2 regions of the Rhodococcus sp. IEGM 1330 genome follow, and region 2 is predicted to be linked to the other one. Evidence: riboswitches for the same ligand, from Rfam matches in the RefSeq annotation. Region 2 holds a riboswitch; the other holds the start of a gene.
What was found. Region 2 has a riboswitch for cyclic di-AMP ahead of R4P57_RS14800 (resuscitation-promoting factor Rpf1 domain-containing protein). Riboswitches for the same ligand answer to the same signal wherever they lie in the genome.
Positions count from the first base shown of each region.

Region 1: it holds a riboswitch for cyclic di-AMP, as region 2 does, so the genes downstream of both, R4P57_RS20140 (C40 family peptidase) here and R4P57_RS14800 (resuscitation-promoting factor Rpf1 domain-containing protein) in region 2, are expected to answer to the same signal.

Region 1 is NZ_JAWLSB010000009.1:87,915-95,504, reverse strand. It holds gene R4P57_RS20150 (hypothetical protein) at 1-1,137, opposite strand, end outside; gene R4P57_RS20145 (NlpC/P60 family protein) at 1,169-2,230, opposite strand; gene R4P57_RS20140 (C40 family peptidase) at 2,538-3,092, opposite strand; cyclic di-AMP (ydaO/yuaA leader) riboswitch at 3,111-3,272, opposite strand; gene R4P57_RS20135 (hypothetical protein) at 3,388-3,669, opposite strand; gene R4P57_RS20130 (DEDD exonuclease domain-containing protein) at 3,817-5,616, shown strand; gene R4P57_RS20125 (Lrp/AsnC family transcriptional regulator) at 5,671-5,946, shown strand; gene trpD (anthranilate phosphoribosyltransferase) at 5,959-7,020, opposite strand; gene R4P57_RS20115 (hypothetical protein) at 7,072-7,548, opposite strand.
Region 2 is NZ_JAWLSB010000005.1:386,178-393,767, reverse strand. It holds gene R4P57_RS14830 (glutaminyl-peptide cyclotransferase) at 1-140, shown strand, start outside; gene R4P57_RS14825 (MFS transporter) at 145-1,887, shown strand; gene R4P57_RS14820 (DUF2771 domain-containing protein) at 1,884-2,396, shown strand; gene R4P57_RS14815 (cold-shock protein) at 2,409-2,825, opposite strand; gene R4P57_RS14810 (hypothetical protein) at 3,024-3,242, shown strand; gene R4P57_RS14805 (YccF domain-containing protein) at 3,245-3,619, shown strand; cyclic di-AMP (ydaO/yuaA leader) riboswitch at 3,889-4,096, shown strand; gene R4P57_RS14800 (resuscitation-promoting factor Rpf1 domain-containing protein) at 4,105-4,716, shown strand; gene R4P57_RS14795 (hypothetical protein) at 4,795-4,983, opposite strand; gene R4P57_RS14790 (helicase-associated domain-containing protein) at 5,045-7,336, shown strand; gene R4P57_RS14785 (DNA repair helicase XPB) at 7,425-7,590, shown strand, end outside.

The DNA of each region.
Region 1 (7,590 bases), on a different contig from region 2:
GAAATCCTCGTTCTTCGGCAGCACCGTCGGCGGCCCACCCGCCGCCACGATCGCCGCGAGAGTGGGGGCCAATTGCGCGAACTCGGCGCCGGAATTCCGGTAACCGGAATAGTCGGCGAACCCCTCCGACACCCACAACTCCGTACCGTCGGACGTCCGCGCCCTCGCTGCCACATGAGTCAACTCGTGTCGCAGAACCGAGCGCACAGTGAACGGCGTCAACCGCGACGCGGCGTCGGGACCGAACACCACCCGCTGACCCGTCGGACGGGAGCCGTCGCCCGCAACCGCGTCGGACACCGTCACCGCGGCCACATCGGTGGACGGATCGGACCCCGTCAGTTCGGCGAACTCCTCCGCAGAGGATGCGACGAAAACCAGCCCGTCGCGCGCCCAGTCGTCTCCCCAGAAATCGGTGACGGCCGCGGTTGCCGACGGAAGTTCGGCCGCAAGGCTCTCGACGAACTGCTCGCGGTCCGGATGCCCCATGACCACCGATGTACCGGCTGCGGTGGGCACCGAACGCACAGTGAGAGGCCCGAAATCCCACGGCCCACACCAGGTGTGGCGTCGGTATTCGGTCAGGTCCGCGTCGTCGACCAGCCGCCATCGACCGTCCCGCTCGGCGACGACGAGTGAGACCGGCCGACGCGTCGGCGAGGCGTCCGGCCCGGTGACCGCGTACCGCAGATACACCGAGGGTGCCCAGACATCGGTGGAATCCAGCGCCTCGGCGATCGGCGGCGGCACCGGAGTTTCGGGCTCGTCACCCAGGTCGTAGTCGAACTCGGAGAAGGGGACGCCCGGTACCACTGCTGCCCGGCGAACCTGTGCTTCCACGAAGTCGGGGTCGGCCTGCGGATCCATCAACTCCCGCAGTGCATCGAGATCGCCTGAGCGAACCGCACGGGCCCACTGGTCCAGGAGAACGGTCACATCGGCGCGGCGCTGCTGATCGTAGGTCGGCGGGTCCTGAGCGACTGTCACGTCGGCGGTCCCTGCGCTGGACGTGCCGTCGAATCGGTGAATCAGGACGACCGAGACCGCCACGAGTGCGACGACCACGACCGCTAGCCAGCGCAGCAATGACGATCGGAGGAGAACATGCAACCCGGATGGCCGGTTCGGGGCGCTCATGCCGCCATTCGTCGATCGTCGAGACACACCCTCAGTATCGACGCGCCCCGTAGTACGGGAACGATGCCATCGACTGCACCTTCACGGGGACACCGAAGGTGGAGGCATGCAGCACGTTGCCGTTTCCGGCGTAGATGCCGACGTGCGAGATGTCCGGATAGAACAGGACGACGTCCCCCGGCTGCAGATCCTTCTGATCGACCGGAGTTCCGCCTGCTGCCTGTGCCTGACTAGATCGCGGCAACGTCTTGCCCACCTGCTTGTACGCCCACACGACCAACCCGGAGCAGTCGAAGCCATCCGGGCCGGTTCCGCCCCAGACGTACGGCTTGCCGATCTGCGTCAGGCCGGCCTGCAACGCACTGGCACCCGATCCCGGCGTCAGGTTCTGCAGAATCGTCGTGGGGTCGAAGCCGTCGGGCATGGCCGAACCGGCCAGAGCCAGTTGCTCCGAGGACGAGAGGGCACTGTAGGCGGCCATGACCTCGGCGATCTGACCCTGCAGCTCACTCTGCTTGGCCTGAAGGTCGTCGCTGACGGCCTTGGCCTGTTCGGCGGCGACACGTGCCTGGTCGGCGGCCGTCGTCGCGGCCTGCTCGGCCGTCACTGCATCCGAGCTCGCCTGCTTGAATCGAGCGACCTGGTCGGCGGTCTCCGCAGAGATCACGTCCAGTGCCGACATCTGGTCGAGCAACTGCTGTGGCGAGTCGCTGACCATGACGGCGAACAGTCGGTTGGTTCGCGCACCCTGATAGTTGACGTTGGCGACCTTGTCCATGGCCGGTTTGAGCTGCGCCAACTGAACCTTCGCTGCGTCCAGGGCGGCACGGCTCTGGTCGACGACGACCTGAGCGTCGAGTTGCTGCTGGTTCTTGGCATCGAGATCGATCTGAGCGTTGTGTATTGCTTCGTTGGTCTGTTCGGACTCGTCGGAGAGCTCGGCAAGCTGTGCCTGTGCGTCGGACGGGGAGTCGAATCCCGGCTGCGCGGTCGCCGTCGTCATCGGCACGACGGCGATGCATGCGGTCAGTGCTACAGCAACCACCGAATTACGGGCCAGCCGAAACGCACGGGTAGATCTCGATATCGCCACGGAAAGCGACTCTCCGTCCTCACACATGTCGCCTCGACCGAGGCAACGGTTGGAAAAGTAGACCGGAAACGAACCATACCCATGCTCTTACCGGCGCGGACGTGAACACGGTCCGAAATCGATGGGGGTTTCAGGTGACAGGTCACAAAGTAAACATCGACCAGGTCTCGATCAGATTACGAACTGGATGCTTCCCTGTCCACCGGACCGGCGTGTCGCGCGGTCCGTGTCCGGATACGACGACAGGGCCGAGCCGATACACGGCTCGACCCTGTCGGTCGATCACAGCAGACGTGGGTCGCTCGAATCAGTAACGGCGAGCACCATCGAACGGCATCGAGGCAAGCGGAGCAACCTTGACCGGCACGCCGGATGTGGATGCGTGCACTACGTTGCCGTTGCCGATGTACATGCCCGAGTGCGAGCCGTCGTAGAACGAGACGACGTCACCGGGTGCCAAGCTGTCACGCGAGACCGGAGTGCCCGCGGCTGCCTGGTCGTAGCTCGTGCGGGGCAGGCTGACGCCGGCCTGCTTGTAGGCCCACTGGATCAGCCCCGAGCAGTCGAACGAATCCGGACCGGAAGCGCCGTACACGTACGGTGCTCCGATCTTGGATTCTGCGGCCTGAACGGCCTTCGCTGCCGGGGTGACCTGCGGTGCCAACGGCGCACCTGGCGCAGGCACACCCGGAATGTTGAGGGGAGGGAGGCCCGGGATGTCAGGAATCTCGAAGGTTCCGACGCCGGGAATGGTGAGGGGGGCCGCCATTGCGGGTGCAGCGGGAAGAATGACCACGCCTGCCGTGAGCGCTCCGGCTACGAGAACTCGCCGCAATGATCGGTTGGAAAGTTGTGACGCCACGAAAGATGGTGCTCCGTTTCTTCCTATCGTCCGCCGACCGAGTTAGCTGACGGGTTCGGGCTGGGAAGAGCAGCCCTACCCACCGGCCACCGTGTGGTGGCTCAGCGGGATTCACCCCAGTAGATATCGGGTTCCCGGTACGAACACTCTCGCGAGTGAACGATTAGGCGGTGACTTGCGACGCCGCTCCGGTTTGGATTGGCGAGACTCCGCAAGGTCTCAGGAAGGTTACGAAATGGCATACCCCCGTGTCGACCCCAACTCGCCGACGGGAGTGGATTCGGCTCGATTCTCGCTAGCCGGCGCGCTGATCCCCCGGTGTGTCACGAGTCGATAACAACGGAACCTCGGCGGCGTCGTCGTCGTTCACCACGAGCTTGAGAGTGGGCACGAGACCGACATCGGCGAGCACGCCCATGGCGCCGAGTTCTTCCTGCTCGAGAGTGATACGAGACGGCGGACCGACCCACCGCCCGTCCGATCTCGTCGGCATCCCCGGAGCCCCCAGAAGCACCGTCACGACGCAGTCCGCGCAGGCGATGTCACGGACCAGGCAGTCACTGCAGTCGATGATCATTGTGATCCTTGTCTCTTTGCGGTTTCCGGCGGCCGAATCGGCCGACGAAGCGAAAGATAGCGTCGGGCACCGACAGGTTTCACGACACGACGACGTTCGACGGCGCGATGAGCGTTCTTGTCGGAGGTCGGCCCTAACGTCGTCCCGGTGAGCCTGCCCATCCAGCTGACGTTCGACGAACTCGATACCCCGCTGCACGAGACCACGTTCGTCGTCGTCGACCTCGAGACCACCGGCGGAAGCGCGGACACCGAGGCCATCACCGAAATCGGGGCAGTCAAGGTTCGAGGCGGCGAAATTCTCGGCGAGTTCGCCACACTGATCGACCCGGGCAGGTCCATCCCGCCGTACATCGTGGAGCTGACCGGAATCACATCGGCGATGCTCATCGGCGCGCCGCGCATCGAACGGGTTCTTCCCGGTTTCCTCGAATTCGCACGAGGTTCGGTGCTGGTGGCGCACAACGCCGGCTTCGACACGGGATTCCTCAAAGCCGCCGCCAGTCGTCTCGACATCGCGTGGCCACGGTTTCAGGTGCTGTGCACGGTCAAGCTGGCTCGTCGAGTTCTGACGCGCGACGAGGCTCCGTCGGTGAAGCTGTCCGCGCTGTCGACGTTGTTCCGATCCGGCACCAGGCCTACCCACCGCGCGCTCGACGACGCCAGGGCGACCGTCGACGTTCTGCACGGCCTCATCGAACGCGTCGGCAATCAGGGGGTCCACAGCTACGCCGAGTTGGTCGACTACCTACCCGCGGTATCAGCCGGCCAGCGCGCCAAACGCGGCCTGGCCGCTCATCTTCCCGGTACGCCCGGTGTCTATCTGTTCCGCGGCCCGTCCGACGAGGTGCTGTACGTCGGTACGTCCAACAACCTCAAGCGACGTGTGCGCAACTACTTCACCGGCTCGGAGACGAGAGGCCGGATGAAGGAGATGGTGGCACTGGCCACTCGCGTCGACCACGTCGAGTGTGCGCACGCGCTCGAGGCCGGGGTCCGCGAGTTACGTCTGCTCTCGGCGCACATCCCGCCGTACAACCGCCGCTCGAAGTTCCCCAGGAAGGGGTGGTGGATCACCCTGACCGACGAGGCGTTTCCTCGCCTGTCGATCGTTCGCACACCGACACCGAACAGTCTCGGACCGTTCTCGGTTCGCGGTGACGCCGCGGAAGCCGCTGCGCTCGTCGCGGAGTTCTGCCGCCTACGAACGTGCACGCGACGTCTGGCTCGCTCGGTTCGCCACGGTGACCACTGCCCGGCAACCGACGTCGGAGGCTGCCCTGCGGCACTGTCCGGCCCGTTGACGGCCGACGAGTACTCGGACGCCCCGACGCAGTTTCTCGCGCTCGTGTGCGGTCAGGACGACACCGTTTTGTACTCCATGCGCCGCCGCGTCGGCGAGCTCGCGGACAAGGAGCTGTACGAGACGGCCGCTCGTCTGCGCGACCGAATCGCGATCACCGTCGATGCACTACGCAGGATGCACCGATCGGCAGCAGTGGCATCCATTGCCGAACTCGTTGCGGCGAAGCGGACGGCCGACGGCGGGTGGGAATTGATCGTGGTGCGCTTCGGCCGTCTGGCCGGCGCTGCCGTCGCGCCGCGCGGAGTGCATCCGATGCCCGTTGTCGATGCCATCACCGCGTCGGCCGAAACGGTGCTGCCCGATACGACCCCGCTTCGCGGCGCGCCGCCGGAGGAAGTCGGACTGATCGCGGCCTGGTTGCGCACAGACGGAGTCCGGATCGTGCGCACGAGCAGTGGGTACTGCAGCCCGGCACGGTCGGCGGGTTCGTGGGAGTCGTGGTGTCGGACGGCGAGAGAAGCAGCGAGGGCAGGAGTGGAGCCTGCGGAACGACCAATGAGGGCAGGAGTGGAGCCTGCGGAACGACTAGTAAGGGCAGGAGTGGAGCCTGCGGGACGACTCCTGGAGTACGGCAGCAACTAGGGTCTGGGGGTAGCTCGCGTCGGACACCGAGCTCGAGATGCTTGAGGAGCACAGATGATCAATGCCATCGTCTTGATCGACGCCGAGGCCGACTTGATTCCGGAGGCGGCGCAGGCTGTTGCCGACGTCGACGGGGTGTCGGAGGTCTATTCGTGTGCTGGGGACGTCGATTTGATCGCCATCGTCAAGGTTCGTGATCATGCGTCGATCGCAGAGGTCATCACCAAGCACATCAATCGTGTGCGGGGTGTGCGCAGCACCACCACTCACATTGCGTTTCAGTCCTATTCGAGTGCCGATGTCGATGCGGGGTTCTCGATAGGCGAGTAGGTGCGCTCGACGTCAGCCGGCGAGTTCGGTGGTGCATCGACCCCAGTCGGCGAGTAGCCGTGCTGCCGCGCCTGAATCGACTGTCTTTGCGGCAGTGGCCAATCCGGCTTCGATCCGGGTGTGGAGGTCGTCGGACACGCCGTGGTGCGCTGCCATTGCTGCGGCGGCATTGAGCAGTACTGCGTCGCGGACGGGGCCGTGTTCACCGGCGAACACGCGGTGCGCCACGGCCGCGTTGAAGTCGGCGTCTCCGCCTCTGAGAGCTTCGATGGGCGCTCGGGCGATGCCGTAGTCGAGCGGGTCGATCCTCTCGACGGTCACCGAACCACCGGACACCACATGCACGGTGGTGGTGGTGGACAGAGTGATCTCGTCCAGTCCGTCGTCGCCACGTACGACGAGCACCGAGCTGCCCCGGGCGGCGAACACGTCGGCGACCACGGGGACGAGGTTCTCGAACGCGCAGCCGATCAGGCCTGCGCGCGGGCGGCCCGGGTTCGTCAGTGGCCCCAGCACGTTGAAGACCGTGGGGATTCCGATTTCCTTGCGCGGTGCGGCAGCGAAGCGCAGTGCGGGGTGGTGAATCGGCGCGAAGCAGAAGCCGATGCCGATCTGCTCGACGCTCGCCGCGACTGCGTCGGCCCCGAGTGTCACGCGGACACCCAACGCCTCGAGCACGTCGGTCGTGCCGCTCTTCGACGACGCTGCGCGGTTGCCGTGCTTGACGACTCGGATCCCGCTGGCAGCCACGACGACGGCGGCCATCGTGGAGATGTTGACGGTGTCTGCTCCGTCCCCTCCGGTCCCCACGACGTCGACGGCGTCGGTGTCGGTGTGCACCAGCACTGCGTGCGCCAGCATCGATTCGGCGAGCCCGTTCACCTCCGCCGGCGTCGGACCTTTCATCTTGAGCGCTACGCCGAAGGCTGCGATCTGCGCGGCTGTCGCGTTGTCGGCCATGATCTCGTCCATGACCCAGCCGGTGTCGGCGCTGGACAGGTCGGTGTGGTTCGTCAACGCGCCGAGGATTCGACGCCAGGTTCGCGGCTGTTCGTCGCTGATCGCTGCGGTCATGGTGGTTCTGCCGTGCCCTTCTGCCGTCGATGCACTCGGTGCCGTGGAAGCTTAGCCAGACGCTGCGTCGGGCGGCGCAGGCTGCAATGCATCCCACCCCAACACCGCACCCGCTCGGCGCTGGGCGAGGCCGGCCATCCGCGAACGCTCCTGCGAGCAGTGCAGCGCGTCGAGCACCTGCACACGTTGCAGTACCAGTGGGACGCCACCGTCGACCTTCGGGCGGTAGCCCTCACTGTCCGCGAGTTCGACGTTCGGTCCGACTTCGTAACCGTCCTGCGCCGCGACGGACGCGGCGTCCTCCACTTCGTGTGCGGGCAGCAACAGATGATGCCGAAGCAGCACGTCCGACGCCTCCGTCCACACCGGCTGCGTTCTCGCGGCATCGTCGAGCACAGCCGAGCATGCCTGTGCGTCGTCGAAGCAACTCGCCACTATCACCAGATCCTCGCGCGTGGGGTCCAGACGTTCTGCGGTCGACCGCGAGAACAGCCGCCGAAACCACCCACCTTCGGTGCTCTTTGCCATGAGGCCAGCCTTGCACGACTGGACCCTACCGGCCCGTACGGG
Region 2 (7,590 bases):
CCTCCGAACGAGGCCGCGCCGACGTGCTCAACGGCATCGCGCAGATCCCCGGCACCGACCGGTTCCTCGTGACCGGCAAATACTGGCCCAAAATCTTCGAGGTGCGATTCACCGATACCGCGCCGGTAGGACAGAATTGACACCGTGACCGATCCACGTCTTCCCCACACCCCACCGGGTGCGGACGACCCCGAGCAGAACGATGCTCCTGACCGACCCGGTCACTCCGCAGGTTCCGCTCCTGACCAACCCGGTCACTCCGCAGGCTCCGCTCCTGACCCGCTCGAGCACCCAGGTCTGGCGAACTACCCGCCCGCTGTTCCTCTGACGTCCACCCACGTTCCGAGTCGGCGTCAGCCGTTGCCGCCGTTGCACCCGCCACGTACCGAGCAGATCACTGCGGCGCGCGGCAAGTCCGGCGCACGCAAGCCGCCCCCGATGCCCAAGAAGCTGACCGTCACCCGCGTCGCCGCCATGCGCGGACGCGAGCTGACCGGCAAGGGAATCGCATCGTTCCAGCGAGCCGCGAAGGCCGACGGTGCCGACAAGTCCGGTCTGACGGCACTCACCTACGCGACCATGGCGAACTTCGCATCGGACGCCGCGCTGGCGATCGCATTGGCCAACACCCTCTTCTTCTCCGCCGCCACCGGTGAGGACAAGACCAAGGTCGCGCTGTATCTCGTCATCACCATTGCGCCGTTCGCGCTGATAGCGCCGCTCATCGGACCGCTGCTCGACCGATTGCAGCAAGGACGACGCATCGCGCTCGCCACGTCCTTCGGGTTGCGCACCGTGTTGGCGGTGGTGCTGGTGTTCAACTTCGACAGCTGGGTGTTGTATCCGGCCGCGCTCGGCATGCTCGTCCTCAGCAAGTCCTTTGCGGTGCTCAAGAGCGCGGTGACGCCGCGAGTACTGCCGCCGGAGATCGACCTCGTTCGCGTCAACTCCCGTCTGACGGTGTTCGGTCTGCTCGGTGGCACCATCGCGGCAGGGGCCGTCGCCGGCGGCATCGCGTTTTTCGCAGGCTCACCCGGCGCGCTGTGGTTCGTCGCCGCGATCACCGTGCTCGGCGGCTACCTCAGCATGCAGATCCCGTCCTGGGTCGAGATCACCGAGGGTGAAGTGCCGGCCACCCTGAGCTACCACGCCGACCAGCACAGCGGCAGCGACTTCGCCGGAAGCAGTGCCCCGACAGAGAATTTGCGCCGCACGCCGCCGAGCAGCACCAAGAACCGGAGACAGCCCCTGGGTCGGGCCGTCATCGTGGGACTGTGGGGTAACGGCACCATCCGCATCCTCACCGGTTTCCTGACGCTCTACATCGCATTCGTCGCCAAATCCCGTACCGAACACGAGCCGCTTCAGCAGGCCGCGATGCTCGGACTCGTCGGAGCCGCCGCCGGTCTCGGCAACTTCTCGGGCAACGCGCTCGGTGCCAGAATCAAGCTCGGCCGGCCATCCCTTGTGGTTCTTCGCTGCACCCTCGCAGTCACGGTGGTGGCCGTCGTCGCCGCGGTCACCGACAGCCTGCTCACCGCAGCGGTGGCCGCGCTCGTTGCGTCGAGCGCCAGTGCACTCGCCAAGGTCTCCCTCGACGCGTCCCTGCAGGCCGATCTGCCGCCGGAGTCGATCGCGTCGGGATTCGGCAGATCGGAAACCGTCATGCAGCTGTGCTGGGTCCTCGGCGGCACACTCGGCGTGCTGCTCCCCACCGAGTACTGGCTCGGTTTCACCGTGGTCTCGGTGTTGCTTACGATCGGGCTCGTGCAGACATTCCTCACCTACCGCGGCAGATCGCTTCTGCCCGGCTTCGGCGGCAACCGCCCCGACCACGTCGAACAAGAAGTGTTCGACGGTTCCTTCGGCGAAAACGTGACCAAGTGAATCTCGCTCCTCACACCAAGAAGATCGCCGCCCTGACCGGTGCGGGTCTGCTCGTCGTCGCCGTTGCGTTCGTCGCGGTGCTCGCCCTGCTGATCGGGAACGCACCGGACAAGGAACCGACCATCGCCACCTACGCCAACGGCAGGACTGTCGAGGTGGAGCCCTACCTGTACTGCGCCGTCAGCGACCCGCTGTGCACCAACGTCGGCGAAACCAGCGAGATCGAGGTCGGCAAGGCCTCAACGGTGCAGCTCTCGCTACCCGAGGCCGTGTACTCGGCGCCGTGGGTACTCGCATTGGTCTACGGCGACGATGCCGGGAACGTCATCGAGACCAGTGGATTCAACGAACCCGGAACCAGGCTCAGCGTCACGGTGCCCACCACCGACGACAGCGACCGAACCCTGCTGGGGATCGAAGTTCGTCTGCCCACCGGCATCATCGACACCGACACCAATCAGGAGGGCTTCGTCAGCCACGCCATCTGGTCGATCGGCACGCGCCCGTAGTCGTCCCCGAGATCAGCTGTCGAGCTCGCGGGCCACGGCCCGGACCACCTCGGAGATGCGCTGCGCGATCTTGCGGTCCGGGTACTTGCCCTTGCGGAGCTCGGGCTGCACGGTCGCTTCGAGCAACGTGATCATGTCCTCGACCATCCCGTGCAGCTCGTCGGGTGTGTGCTTGCGCTCGACGGGTTCGCGGCGGGTGCTGCCGGTGTTCTGGCGCACCGACGGTGCAGGCTCGAGCACCTTCAGGCTCAGTGCCTGCGGTCCGCGACGGCCCGCGGCCATACCGAACTCGACTCGCTGACCGGCTTTGAGGCCCTCGACGCCCTCGGGCAGCGCCGAGGAACGCACGTAGACGTCCTCGCCTTCCTCCTGCGAGAGGAATCCGAATCCCTTGTCGACGTCGTACCACTTCACCTTGCCGGTCGGCACTGAGCTCACCCGTTCATCTGTTGCTGTCGATAGTTGCGTTGTTCGTGGGACCGATGTTCGGCCCGCACAAGTTTCGCGCCCCACGAGAACGTAGGACGCGAATACGTCAGTCTAGCGCGGTGAGCCCGGATAGAGCATTCGAGTTGTTCCCCGCACCGCGCGCTTCACAGCGCCCCGCTTCGCACTACCGTGGTGTACGTGGACACAACGACCCGTAAGAGCAGCACCGCTCTGCTGCGCATCGCGCTGGCCCTGTTCGCGATCGGCCTCGTCGCCATCGTCGCGATCCTGATGTTTCCGATCTTCTCCGACGCGAAGCCCCCACTCGGGCTGTACCTGACGGCCATGTTCTCCGCGCCGACCGGCTTCGTGCTGGCCCTGGGGTACGCGCTGGCATCCGGACGACGGGCGCGCTGACCATGCGGTTGATACTGAACGTCATCTGGCTGGTCTTCGGCGGTCTGTGGCTGGCACTGGGCTACTTCCTGGCCGGACTACTGCTGTGCATCCTGATCGTCACCATCCCGTTCGGCATTGCGTCGTTCCGCATCGGCGTCTACGCGCTGTGGCCGTTCGGGTCGACGATCGTCGACAAGCCGGGGTCCGGATCCGGCGCGCTCGTCGGGAACGTGCTCTGGCTGATTCTGGCCGGTTGGTGGCTGGCCCTGACTCACGTGGTCACCGCCGTCGCGATGGCGATCACCATCATCGGCATCCCGTTGGCGATCGCGAACCTGAAGATGATTCCCGTATCCCTGATGCCCCTCGGCAAGGACATCGTTGCCGTTCGGTGACCTCCCGAACCGGTTCCAGCCTATGTGACTTCCATCACATCACGCTCCGGTAACGGACAGGCAACGGACAGGGGTTCAATGCCCGGCACGTCCACTAGCTGGGCCGACTCGAGAGACCCGAAAGGGGTACAAAATGCGCTCTCGACAACACCCCGAAATCGACAGTTACCAAATAGTGACGTAAGGCGGGAATTTCAGTACGGTCAGCAGCGGCCGGAAAGTTCGGCCGAATTCCGGCCCGCAGCGCCAAACCTCGTCCCGCGGGAACCGGAACACCCTCGACGATCACCCAGGGGACGAGGACGGGGGACCCACGTCCTCCACGGACAACCGGGAAGTTGTAGCGACTCACGAAGTCGCACCGACTTCCCTTGGGGTGAAGCCCAATTGCCCACTCTCAGGAGTGAGCGAGAAGGCCGGGCTACCTCTCAGCCCGAACCCGACAGCTGACCTCGCAGGCGCGTGTGGAGAGGATTTCAACTCGTATGAGCGGACGTCATCGCAAGCCGAGCACCACTGGCAAGACCGTCGCAAAGGTCGCAGTCACCGGAGCCATCATGGGCACCGCAGGACTGGCCTTCACCGGCACGGCCAACGCGGCACCGGATTCCGACTGGGATCGCCTGGCACAGTGCGAAGCCGGCGGCAACTGGGGCATCAACACCGGCAACGGCTTCCAGGGCGGATTGCAGTTCTCCCCCAGCACCTGGAACTCGCACGGCGGCCAGCAGTACGCGGCCACGGCCAACCAGGCCAGCCGTGAAGAGCAGATCGCAGTCGCAGAGAAGGTTCTCGACTCGCAGGGCTGGGGCGCATGGCCGTCCTGCTCCTCGAGCCTCGGACTGAACAGCTCGCCGACCGAGCGCAGCGTTCCGGTCACCCCCAAGGCACCGGAAGTTCCCGCGCTGCCCGACCTGACGTCCATCCCGGCAGTCGACAACTCGGCCGAGGTCGTCGAGGGCATCGTCACCGCCGTCCAGAACATCACCAACGATCCTCAGATCGCCTCGTTCGTGCAGAACGCAGCCCAGGGCATCCAGCTCGATCCGCAGATCGTGAACTTCTACCAGGCCAACAAGGCATTCCTGCCCCAGTAAGCGCCCGCGACGGTTCAGCTCGTACGAAAAAAGCCCCCGACGGATGGTCGGGGGCTTTTTCGTGATCGAGGGCCGCAGCTAGCGATTGACCACGGTCACCGGATGGGCATAGGGGAGGTCTTCGACGGGCAGCGGGAACTCGGTGTCCTCGCCGAAGGGTGACAAGCCACCCGATCGAGCGGACGAGAGTTCGGTCACCGCGTGGTCACCGCGAGCGGTTTCCGGCCAGCCTGGATCGACATAGGGCTTCTTCGACTTGTTCACCATGCGCCTATTTTGACACCTGCCCTGCGGCAAGCACCAGCCCAGGTCTCTAATCTGATAGGCGATGACCGACACGACTGCGCACCGACACACCGACACGCCCCCGGATCTGCCTCAGTGGATCGCAGCTCGCAGCGACGCCGAGCTGATCAAGGCCATGTCGCTGCGTCCGGATCTGACCGCGCCGCCGCCCGCATCCCTGGCCGTGCTGGCCGGACGGGCCGAGCAACGCCGGTCGATCCTGCACACCGCGGACACCCTCGACACCCTCGCCCTGACGGTGCTCGAGATTCTTGCCACCGAAGAGGCATACGAGCGGCCCGTCACTCGCGCCGCGCTACTGGCAGTGGTCGCCAAACGGGCACCGGCCAAGAGCGTGGACAAGGCACTGGCCCAGCTGCGCGAACGCTTGCTGGTGTGGGGTGACGCAGCCGGCTTCCGGATCAGCGCTGCCGCGGCGGACGCGGTGCCGTGGCGCATCGGCCGCGCACTCGACCCGGTGGACAACCTCACCGAATCACACATCACCGCGGCCCTCGCCGAACTCGGTGACGGCGAACGCAGCCTTCTCGACACCCTCGCCCGATCGTCCCCGACCGGCCGCACCCGAGACGCCGCACCGGGCACGCCGCCGGATCGACCCGTCCAGAAGCTGCTCGCCGCAGGCCTACTGATCTGGTTGGACGAGCAAACCGTCGAGCTGCCCGTCCAGGTAGGGCAGATCCTGCGCGGCGAGCCGATGTCGGACCCGCGCTCGCTCGCCGAACCCAAGCTCGCCACCGGCACCTATTCGCTCGCCGATGTAGACGCCGCTGCCGCAGGAGAGGCACTCGAGCTGGGTCGGCACTGCGTCGCAGTGATCGAGGCACTCTCCGGTTCTCCTGCACCCGCCCTCAAGGCCGGCGGCCTCGGAGTGCGCGAGCTCCGCAAGATCACCAAGGCCACCGGCCTCGACGACGATCGAGTGAGCGTCCTTGTCGAGTTGCTGGCCGCCGCCCATCTCATCTCGAGCGGAACACCGGACCCGGTTCCTGCGTCCGACAACGGCGACGACTACTGGGCACCGACCCCGGCGATCGACGCATGGCTCACCGCAGCCCCGGCGGCCCGCTGGCACACCCTCGCCTCCGCCTGGCTCGAAGTGCCGCGGGCACCGTGGGTCATCGGGATGCGTGACCCCAACGACAAGCCCATCGCCGCCCTGTCCGAGGAAGTCCGCTCTCCGGCCGCACCGCGGGATCGACGCATGATCCTGGAATTGCTCGCCGAACTCGGCAGTGGGCACGCAGCGCAGCCCGCCGACCTCGCCCGCACCCTGGCGTGGCGTCGACCCCGGTGGTCCGGGCGCTTCGGCGTCACGCCCGTCGGACATGTTCTCGCCGAAGCGACGGCTCTCGGCATCGTCGCCCGTGGGGCGATCTCGACCCCGGGCCGGTCCCTGCTGCACGACGGCAACGCCGAGGCCGACATGCGTGCGGCACTGCCCGAGCCCATCGACTACGTCCTGGTGCAAGCCGATCTGACGCTGGTGGCACCCGGCCCGCTCGAGCCGGACCTACAGGATCGGATAGAACTGGTCGCCGATGTGGAATCCGCGGGCGCAGCCACGATGTACCGGATCAGCGACACCAGCCTGCGCCGCGCGCTCGATGTGGGACTGACCGCCTCCGAGCTGCACACGTTGTTCGCCACCCACTCGCGAACGCCGGTGCCGCAGGCCTTGAGCTACCTGATCGACGACGTGGCTCGTCGGCACGGCCGCCTACGAGCAGGCGTCGCCGCGTCGTTCGTTCGGTGCGAGGACCCGGCATTGCTGGCCGAGGTGATGGCGTCCCCGGCAGCCGAATCGCTGGCCCTGAGAGCACTGGCTCCGACCGTCGCGATCTCACAGGCCCCGCTCGCCGAGGTGCTCACGGTCCTGGCCGGAGCGGGCTTCGCGCCTGCGGGAGAGGACTCGTCCGGCACCATCGTCGATCTGCGTGCCCGCGGGTCGCGGGTATCGGCGAGGCGGCCACGCCAGGCGTTCCGCACTCCGGCCGTCCCGACCGAGGAACAGCTGGGCTCGTTGGTGCGCGGGATGCGCGCTGCCGACAGAGCGGCAGGCAACGGCGGCGCAGTGGTGCGGGCCGACGGCTCTCGAGCCAGCAGCACCGCAACGATGACGCTGCTGCAGACCGCAGCGAAGGTCAAACGGAGCGTGAGCATCGGCTACGTCGACGCACAGGGCGTGGCGACCCATCGCATCGTCGATCCGATCAGCATCGGCGGCGGCCAACTCGACGCGTTCGACCCCGCCACCGGTGGGGTTCGGCGCTTCACCCTGCATCGGATCACCTCGGTCGCATTGGTCGAGTAGACCGGGCTCACGTGCACGCACGCCCCTACCTGTGGACAATGGAGAAGTTGCGCTCTTTCGGGCGCAACAGATGTCTCTAGGAGGAACCGTGACCGACGGCCCGCTGATCGTCCAGTCCGACAAAACGCTGTTGCTCGAGGTCGATCACGAACTCGCGGGTGCAGCGCGGGCGGCCATCGCACCGTTCGCGGAGCTCGAACGTGCGCCCGAGCACGTGCACACCTATCGCATCACCCCACTGGCACTGTGGAACG